3 regions of the Telluria sp. ZB4P34 genome follow, and region 1 is predicted to be linked to each of the others. Evidence: predicted binding sites of a transcription regulator. Region 1 holds the regulator's gene; each other region holds the start of a gene.
The links. The regulator LexA, encoded in region 1, represses DNA repair genes until DNA is damaged. The targets are predictions, from matches to a motif close to ACTGTATNNNNATACAGT.

Region 1 (3,273 bases):
GGGCATCGAGGATACCGAGGACCTGCTGGCGGACTTCCGCCAGGCGCTCGACGCCTGACGATACGCACTGCGGACAAGGGCAGATCCGGGTTGCCGTTTTCATGGCGGCTACCGCGGGCTTGCTGTTTCGTAGGGTGGGCGGCTCCACCCGTGCGCTGGATCAGCGCTGGCGTCACCGCCGCCAGCGCGTTCAGACAGTGTTTGAGCTGCGCCTCAGCTCGAATGTGAGTTGAACGCGCGGGCGGCGTTCACGCCGCGGGTGTACCGGCCTCCGGGGTGTAGCCGCCCGCCCTACGAGAAGCGTGCCACGCTTTTTGTTTCAGCGGTTGAGCCGGGCCCCGGATTGCCGCTATCATGGGATTTCTTTTTCACCTCCTCGATCCGCCCATGAAGACCAAGCTGTTCCTTGCATCCCTGCTGCTGTGCGGCGCCGCCTATGCCGGCGAGCTGGAAGATGCCAACGCCCTGTTCCAGAAAAAGGACTACCCGGCGGCGCTGAAGATCTATACCAAGCTGGCCAATGCCGGTAATCCCGAGGCGCAACAGGCGCTGGGCCAGATGTACTGGTACGGCGAAGCAGGGCAGGTCGACGAAGCCAAGGCCGAGGCGCTGTTCAGGAAGGCGGCTGCGAAGGGCAACAAGGTAGCCGCCGCTTCGCTGGAACTGATGGACCAGCGCCTCAAGCGCAGGAAAGAGATCGACTACTGGATCAGCGGCTACGACGGCGAAGACCTGAAGTCGGGCGAATTCCGTTGCGTGGCGCCGCGGATCCCCGCGATGTCGAAGGTCAACGCGGACATCGACCGCATCGGTGCGGCGGTGGGCGTGTGGCAGCAGTGCTACAACAAGTTCGTCACCAACCTGAACGAGGCAATGCCCCTGACCAAGCGCATCCCTGCCGACATCCAGAAGCTGATGAACAAGGAAGAGGTCGAGAAGTCAACGGCCTACCTCGCGCAACTGCAGGAAAACCTGAGCGAGGAAGCGAAGGTGAGCTCGAAGCTGGTGCTGGCCGACTTCGCGGCGTGGCGCTCGGCGACCGAGGCCTACGTGGAAGAGCACAACAAGATGGTAAAGTCCGCCAAGAAAGACTCCTACTGGGCGGACAAGAAGATCCAATAAGCCGCCTGGCGGCGCGGCGCGGGTAAGCCCGCACCGGCCGCAGTCCAGCCTGAGTGCGAGCCTTAGTGCCAGCTGCGCATCAGGCCGACGGCCAGGCCTTCCAGTGCGAACTCGTCTTCCGGGCTCACCTGGATCACCTTGAAATCGGGATTTTCCGGCAGCAGCTCGACCAGGTTGCCGGTCTTGCGGTAGCGCTTGACCGTCACTTCCTCGCCCAGCCGTGCCACCACGATCTGGCCGTTCTTGGCGCTGTCGATCTTCTTCACCGCCAGGAAGTCGCCGTCGCAAATGCCGGCGTCGCGCATCGACCAGCCCTTGACCTTCAGCAGGAAGTCCGGCCGCGCCGAGAACATGGCCGCATCGACGGAATAGGTGGCTTCCACGTGTTCCTGGGCCAGGATCGGTGAACCGGCGGCGACGCGGCCGACCAGCGGCAGCGACATCATCAGGTTCGGCGGCGGCATCGGGACCTGTTCGACCGAGGCGCCGACGAGGCGGATGCCGCGCGAGGTGCCGGGCGAGATCTCGATCGCGCCCTTGCGCGCCAGCGCCTGCAGGTGCTCCTCGGCCGCATTGGCCGACTTGAAGCCCAGCTCGGCCGCGATTTCGGCGCGGGTCGGCGGGAAACCGGTGTTCTCGATCGCTTCCTTGATCAGGTTAAGGATCTGTTCTTGCCTTGGGGTGAGCTTGAGCATGGATGTTTTACGGCAAATGGTTGTAAGAGCAGACTGTATTTTTGTACAGTATTCTGATATACGCAAGGGCAAACACGGGAAAAGTGTGAAAAATTTGTGCAATGCGGTTCCGATGGACGTAACTGTGGCGGGATGCACGCATCATTCCTTGCTTCATGCCGGCTCATCTGGCTTCGCAAACACGCTCCACCTTCCCAACTGCACATTTTTCCGGCTATAATGTTCGGCTTACCCCTTCCCACACTCGTCTTGACGCCGAGGTGGGCATTTGTTTAAACGTCCTTAAGGAGTGTTGCATGCGTCATTATGAAATCGTTTTTATCGTCCACCCGGACCAGAGCGAGCAAGTCCCGGCGATGATTGAGCGTTACAAGGCCACGGTGAGCAGCCGCGGCGGTAACATCCATCGCGTGGAAGACTGGGGCCGTCGCCAGATGGCTTACCAGATCCAGAAGCTGCCGAAAGCCCACTACATCTGCATGAACATCGAGTGCGACAACGAGACCCTGGTCGAGCTGGAAACCGCATTCAAGTTCAACGATGCCGTCCTGCGTCACCTGACCGTCAAGATGAAGAAGGCCGAAACCGCACCGTCGCCGATGATGAAGTCGGTCCAGCGCGAAGACGCAGCCAAGAGCCACCGCGCAGAAGCAGCAGCCCCTGCCCCGGCCGCCGCCGCTGCCTAAGGTTTTCCTGAGGAATTCAGCAAGAAGCGACACAGCGCAGTGAACCGGTTCCAGCTCATCGCGACCATCGCGGAGCGAGACGTACTGCGTTTTACCCCGGCCGGCGTTCCCATCGTGGGCGCAATGCTGCAGCACAGTTCGCAGCAGCAGGAAGCAGGGGTGGCAAGGCTGGTCGAGTTTGAGCTTCCCGCGCTGGCCGCGGGCGAGATTTCAGGCAAGGTCGCCAGCGCCGAACTCGGCGCCGCTTACCGCTTCGAAGGATTCCTTGCAAGGAAAGGCCGCAACAGCAAAGCCTTGGTGTTTCACATCGTTGATTTCAGTGCCGCATAGTCGCCCAGCGACACGGCCAATTTAGATTACAGATACAGGAGCCTCAAAAATGGCATTCGGTAAAAAGTTCGACAAAAACAAAGCTAAAGAAAAACTCAAGCGCAAGCAGCAGAATCCGCTGTTCAAGCGCAAGAAGTTCTGCCGCTTCACCGCTGCAAACGTGGAACAGGTCGATTACAAAGACGTCGACACCCTGAAGGACTTCGTCCAGGAAAACGGCAAGATCATGCCGGCACGTCTGACCGGTACCAAGGCGCACTACCAGCGCCAGGTCGACACCGCCATCAAGCGCGCACGCTACCTCGCGCTGCTGCCGTACACCGACCTGCACCACGGTTAATCCGCGGCGAACAGATCAGAACTTCTGGAGAAAAAAATGCAAATTATCCTTTTGGAAAAAGTTGTTAACGTCGGCAACCTGGGCGACGTGGTCAAGGTCA
Region 2 (3,273 bases), 110 kb from region 1:
CCTTCGGCGATCCACAGCAGGCGGTTGTAGTTCTCGTTCTGGTAGTCGTAGGGCACCATCTCCTTCGGACGGTAGGCCTTGACGTTCCAGGTGTGATAGAACTCGTGCGCGGCCACGCGCAGGAAGTCGAGGTAGGGCTTGCGCGGCGCGAAGGTCCAGCGCGGCTTCTGGATGACGGTGGAATTGGCGTGCTCGGTGGCGCCGCCGACGCCGTCGGTGGCGTGGACGATGAACAGGTAGCGCTGGAAGGGATACTTGTTATCGTACATCTTCGCGGTCTCGGCGACGATCTTCTTCAGGTCCGTCATCATCTGCTTGCCGTCGTGGTTGCCGCGGCCCCAGATCGCCAGTTCGATGTTGCGGCCATCGACCTTGTCGCTGTAGAACTCGTGGATGCCGGTCTCGATCGGCGCGTCGACCAGCACGTCGTAGTTGGGCGCAACGAAGCAATGGTCGCAGTTGCCCGCGTCCATGCCCGAGCGCGACTTCCAGCCCTGCGGCACGTCCAGCTTGACCTTGACCGGTTCCTTGCGGAAGGGCGCCGCGTAGACGAACACGCCGCTGGCGTCCAGGTAGGCGTGGGTCTCGTCGATGTGGCGGGTGCGCTCGCCCAGCAGGTTGGCGTACAGCTCGTACTGCACGGTCACCGCGTCGCCCGGCTTGGTACGGACCTGCCAGGTGCCCTTGTCGGTCTTGGCGACCGCCAGCGGCTGGCCCTTGGCATCGAAGGCCTTGAACAGGCGCAAGCCGTTGGCCAGGTTGAGCATGTTGTAGCGGCCGGTGCGCCAGTTCGGCATCTGCACGTCCAGCGTGCTGCCGGTGGTCGCCGGGAAGGTGGCGCGCACTTCGGCCAGGTGCTGTGCCGCATTGGTAATGCGCAGCTGGTAATCGACGTCGGCGCGTGCGGTGGCACTGGCGCCGAGCATGATCAGGGGGAGGGTGTAGGCAAGGAAGGGTGGTTTCATGTCCGCGGTGTGGTGTGGTGTGGGCTCTGCCTGAGCTCTAGTGGGTATGCGCGGAAGTGTAGCGCAGCTTTTGCTGGACGGACAGCATCTTTGCCTGTACGTACAGGCCCTAGGACCCGGCAGCGTCGCCGGCGATGCTGGTCACCACGGCGTCCGGCTCGGCGCGGCCGCCGACCAGGATGGCGCCTTGCTCCACCTGTGTACGGATCAGGCAGGACTGGCCCGTGGCGCGTCCCTGCAGCAGCGTGACGCCGTGTCCGAGCAGCGCCGTGAGCGCGCCCGCCGCCACGCCGGTGGCGCTGTCTTCGAGCGCCGGATCGAGGTGGTTGAAGTTGCGTCCTTCGAATCGGCCATCGGCCAGGCGGCACCAGGCGTAGATACCGTTCACCCCAAGCGTCTTGCCCCATGCGGTGATCGCCTCCAGGTCCGGCCGCAGGCCATGCAGGGTGGCGGCGTCCGGCACTTCGACCAGCAGCTTCGGGCTGCCGACCGAGGCCACCTGCGGCGGCGAGGCCAGCGCCAGGCCGGGGGCCGCCAGCAGGCGCGCCGGGAGGCCGGGCGCAAGTAGGGGCTGCGCGACCTGTTGCGCCTGCAGGCGAATGTAACAGCCGTCGCCGCCGCGCAGCAGTTCCAGGCGCTGGCCGCGCATCGCCGTCGTCACCCCCAGCTGCGGGGCGTCGGGATGGCGCGCGAAGAGCACATGCGCCACCGCCAGGGTCGCGTGCAGGCACAGCGGGCTGCGCATGGGCGGATAGTAGAAGTCGACCACGTCGCCATCGAGGAAGACGCAGGTCGTGTTGCGCGCCCGCGCCAGGGCGCGGCGTGCTTCCTCGTTCGAGCGGTCGCCCTCGATGACGAGGGCCGGGTTGCCGCCGCCGGCGTGCTCGCCGAAACACTTCAGGGCACGAATCTGCATCGTATTTCCTTGCTGAACGGATCGTCTCGGTTATACTGTGTTTTTATACAGTATTGCTGGTTTGACTAGCATTGTATCCCCTTTGCCTCGCGTTTGTTCACCCTCTGCCGATGACCGATCCGCTCTCCACGCCACCCCAGGTACTGCCTCCATATGCGGAGCTGTTCTGCCTGTCGAACTTCTCCTTCCTCGAAGGCGCCTCGCATGCGGAGGAACTGGTGGCGCGGGCGGTGCAGCTCGATTATTTCGCGCTGGCCTTGACCGACGAATGCTCCCTGGCCGGCGTGGTGCGCGCCCATGCCGAGGCGAAGAAGGCCGGGTTGCCGCTGGTGATCGGCGCCCACTTTCACCTGAAGAACGCGGACGGCAGCCCCGCGCTCTCCCTGGTGCTGCTGGCCAAGAACCGCAACGGCTACGGCAACCTGGCGGAGCTGATCACCCTGGGCCGCACCCGTAGCGGGAAGGGGACCTACTTCCTCACGCCGGACGACCTGGCCCGGCCCGCGCCCGCCTACGCGCACCTGAAGCACATGCCCGACTGCCTGGCGATCCTGCTGCCGCATTATCCTTCGCACGAAGCGCTCGACGTCGACCGCCTGCACGCCCAGGCCGCGTGGATGGCCACCGCCTTCCCGGGCCGCGCCTGGCTCGGCCTGGTGCTGCTGCACCGTGCTTTCGACGAGGCGCACCGCGAGACGGTGGAAGAGGTGGGCTGGCAGCACGGCCTGCCGATCACGGCGCTCGGTCACGTGGTGATGCATGTGCGCTCGCGCAAGCCCCTGCAGGACACGCTCACCGCCACCCGCCTGAAGAAGCCAGTGGCCGATTGCGGCTACGGCCTGGCCCAGAACGCCGAGCAGCACCTGCGTTCGCGCCTGCGCCTGTCGAACATCTACGGGCGCGAGGCGCTGGCCGAGACGGTGCGCATCGCGCGCCTGTGTACCTTCTCGCTCGACGAGCTGCGCTACGAATACCCGGACGAAGTGGTCCCGCCCGGCCACGATGCCCGCAGCTTCCTGCGCCAGGAGACCTATATCGGCGCGCACCGGCGCTTCCGCGACGGCATCCCCGCCAAGGTGCAGGCCCAGGTCGAGCACGAACTGCAGCTGATCGCCGAGATGAAGTACGAGCACTACTTCCTCACCGTGTACGACATCGTGCGCTTCGCACGCTCGCAGCACATCCTGTGCCAGGGACGCGGTTCGGCCGCCAACTCGGCCGTGTGCTACTGCCTCGGCATCACCGAAGTCGACCCGGCGCGCGCCAGCCTGCTGTTCGAGCGCTTCATCTCGAAGGAGCGCAACGAACCGCCCGACATCGACGTCGACTTCGAGCACCAGCGCCGCGAAGAAGTCATCCAGTACATCTATCAAAAATACGGGCGCGAGCGCG
Region 3 (3,273 bases), on a different contig from region 1:
ACCCGGCGCGAAACCCTGCTGCTCTTCCAGTTCGGCGGCCTTGGCCTTGGCGACCTGGTTGATGACCGAGCTCGGCAGCAGCTTCTTCTCGGTGCCCAGCATCATCAGCATCTGCTTGTTGACGACATGGACCAGCTTGCCGTTGCCGCGTGGCGAATCCCAGCCCTGGCGCAGCAGTTCATTGCTGCTCGCGGGCGTGAAAGCCTGCGACTGCAGTGCTTCTTCCATCTGTTCCGGGTTGAATGCCCAGGGAGCGGGCAGGCGATAAATCTGGAGATTCTTGAACCACATACGCTGTTATCCGATTGTTTCTAAAAATTCTGGGGAACGACATTCTACGCTGCCGCGCGGAAATTTCGTCCCGCAGGTGGGGGAAAAAATTAATCTATTGCCGGGTCACCAACAAGCTCGACGATGGCGGCGGGTAGCGCATCCTCAAACAGGCGCAGTTGCTCCGCCGTTTCAGTGTCGCTCAGGCGCACGCCCACACCCAGCAGCCGCACCGGACGGCCATGGCGTGCCCAGCCGGTCTCCATCAGCCGCGCATAGGTCGGGATATGTGGCGCATAGCCAACACACTCGACCGTGGTCTGCTGGAAGTCCGAGAACTTGATCTTCACGAAGAGCTTGTTGATGAACTTGTCGGCGCCGTTGCGCTTGATGCGGCCGAGCAGGTGTTCGTAGAGGTCGGGCAGCAGGCGCAGGCAGGCATCCAGGTCGGGCACGTCCGGCGTGTAGGTCTCTTCCGTGCTGATCGACTTGCGCTCGCGCGAGGTGTTCACTTCGCGCTCGTCGATGCCGCGGCACAGCTTGTGCAGCCGGTAGCCGAAGCTGCCGAAATGCTCGGTCAGACGCTCGATGCTCCAGCTACGCATGTCGGCGCAGGTCTGCAGGCCGAGCCGGTTCATCTTCTCGGCTGTCACCTTGCCCACGCCGTACAGCTTTTTCACCGGCAGCGCGGCAACGAAGGCGTCCACCTCGTCCGGGCGCACCAGGAACAGGCCGTCCGGCTTGTTCCAGTCGCTGGCGATCTTGGCCACAAACTTGTTCGGCGCCACCCCGGCCGAGGCGGTGATGCCGACGGTCTCGACAATGCGCTGCCGGATTTCCTGCGCGATCAGGGTGGCGCTGCCCTTGCAGTGGGGCGAATCGCTGACGTCGAGGTAGGCCTCGTCGAGCGAGAGCGGCTCCACCAGTTCGGTGTAGTCGGCATAGATATCCATGATCTGGCGCGAGGCGATGCGGTACTTTTCCATCGCCGGCGGAATCACCAGCAGCTGCGGGCACAGTTTCATGGCCTGGGCCGTGGCCATGGCCGAATGGATGCCGTAGCGGCGCGCCTCGTAGTTGCAGGTGGCGACCACGCCGCGCTGGTCGGGACGTCCGCCGACCGCGAGCGGACGCCCGCGCAGCGACGGGTCGTCGCGCATCTCGACCGATGCGTAGAAGCAGTCGCAATCGCAGTGGATGATTTTACGGAGCGGAGCGTTCACGTGACGGCGGAGCCGACTACTGTAATTGCATACAGTATCCGTGGAAAGTGGAAATACTGCAAGCCGTAGGGTGGTCGGCTCTGCCGACCGCGCGTTCAACGCACTGTTGCGTTGTGGCAGCACATAATCTGTTTGAACGCGCGGCCGGCGAAGCCGACCACCCTACAAAACCAATTTGCCGGCGTCGCCACTAAAAAAGAACGCGCGGCATGCCGCGCGTTCCCGGATGAAGACGGCGCAGGGGAGCCGCGCCGCTTCGTCCTGAACTTACCAGTTGGTCTTCAGCGTGTACTTGCCGCTGGTCGAGCCGGTGCCGCCGCTGTAGTACACGACGCGCACGTAGCGGATCGACGCAGTGGTGCCGGTATTGGCCGAGCTCACGCTGTCGGCGGCGCCGGCGCCGTTTTCGCTACGGCCCAGCAGGCTACCCGCGCTGTTGTAGACGTACAGGTCGTAGTCCGAAGTCGAGTTCGGGGTCAAGGTCGCGCTCAGGGTCTTGCCTGCCGGCAGATCGACACGGAAGTAATCCGTATCGGTCGAGCTGCCCATGACGCCGTTCACGGTGGTGCCGGCGGTCGAGACCAGGTCGGCCGTGCCCGTGGTGTTGTTCGACTCGCTTTCGTTGATGGTCGGAGCGGTCGGCGTGGTGGCGCCGCCGATCGCCGCATTCACCGCCGCGGTCGCGTCCACGATGCCGGTGCCGCAGCCCGAGCAGGTCGCCGGGAAGGTGCGCGCGGTCGACTTCAGCATGCTCTCTACCTGGTCCGGGGTCAGGGTCGACTTGGCCGCGAACATCAGCGCGGCCACGCCGGCCACGTGCGGGGTCGCCATCGAGGTGCCCTGATAGCCGGCGTAGTTGTCCGAACCCGGCGACGACGTGCCCGAGTTCAGGGTCGAGATCACGCTGAAGCTGCCGTCGCCGCCGGGCGCCGCCACGTCCACCAGAGTGCCGTAGTTCGAGTACGACGCACGGCCGCCGGTCTTGCCGGTGGCCGCCACGGCGATGACGCCGGAGCAGTTCGCCGGGCTGGCATTGCTGACATTCATGTTGTCGTTGCCGGCTGCCACCACCACGACGGAACCGCGCGAACGGGCGCCGTTGATCGCGGTCTGGGTGGTGGCGTCGCAGGCGCCGGTGCCGCCCAGCGACAGGTTCAGCACCTTGGCGCGGTTGGCATTGGCCGGCACGCCGGTCACGGCGCCGCCCGAGGACCAGGTGATCGCGTCGGCGATGTCGGAGGTGTAGCCGCCGCACTTGCCGAGCACGCGCACTGGAACCATCTTGGCGTTGTACGCCACGCCGGACACGCCCAGGCTATTGTTGGTCTTGGCGGCAACGGTACCGGCCACGTGGGTGCCGTGCCAGCTCGAGCCCGAGGCCGGCGAGCCGGCGCCGCATTCGCCCGCGGCCACCCAGTCGCCCGGGTCGCTCGGATCGCTGTCGCGGCCGTTGCCGTCGTTGCCGATGGTGGCGCTGCTGATGAAGTCATAGCCCGGCAGGTGCTGGCCGCTGAGGTCCGCGTGCGGACGGTAGCCGGTGTCGATCACGGCCACGACCACCCCCAGGCCGGTCGACTTGTCCCAGGCGGTCGGCAAGCGCAGGCCGCCGGTGGCGTCAGTGTAGTGCCACTGCTGGGCATAATAGGGGTCGTTCGCCGTCGCCATGTGGGTCATGATGCGGTCCGGCTCGGCGTATTCGATGTCCGGGTCGCGCGCCATCATTTCGGCGGCCAGTTTCTGGATTTCTTGCAGGTGCTTGCGGCCATTGAGTTTCAACACA

Region 2: a site for LexA is predicted at 1,916-1,933, ahead of AC56KL_RS04070 (error-prone DNA polymerase). Genes of this name have one in related genera too.
Region 3: a site for LexA is predicted at 1,512-1,529, ahead of dinB (DNA polymerase IV). Genes of this name have one in related genera too.

Annotation. Positions count from the first base shown of each region.
Region 1 covers NZ_JCASIF010000001.1:804,539-807,811, reverse strand. Annotated here, with positions in the region: gene AC56KL_RS03615 (cystathionine gamma-synthase family protein) at 1-58, shown strand, start outside; gene AC56KL_RS03610 (tetratricopeptide repeat protein) at 355-1,122, shown strand; gene lexA (transcriptional repressor LexA) at 1,185-1,817, opposite strand; gene rpsF (30S ribosomal protein S6) at 2,114-2,503, shown strand; gene priB (primosomal replication protein N) at 2,543-2,833, shown strand; gene rpsR (30S ribosomal protein S18) at 2,883-3,173, shown strand; gene rplI (50S ribosomal protein L9) at 3,210-3,273, shown strand, end outside.
Region 2 covers NZ_JCASIF010000001.1:912,455-915,727, reverse strand. Annotated here, with positions in the region: gene AC56KL_RS04080 (M61 family metallopeptidase) at 1-965, opposite strand, end outside; gene AC56KL_RS04075 (PhzF family phenazine biosynthesis protein) at 1,075-1,881, opposite strand; gene AC56KL_RS04070 (error-prone DNA polymerase) at 1,992-3,273, shown strand, end outside.
Region 3 covers NZ_JCASIF010000025.1:786-4,058, forward strand. Annotated here, with positions in the region: gene AC56KL_RS22405 (recombination-associated protein RdgC) at 1-291, opposite strand, end outside; gene dinB (DNA polymerase IV) at 381-1,493, opposite strand; gene AC56KL_RS22415 (S8 family peptidase) at 1,761-3,273, opposite strand, start outside.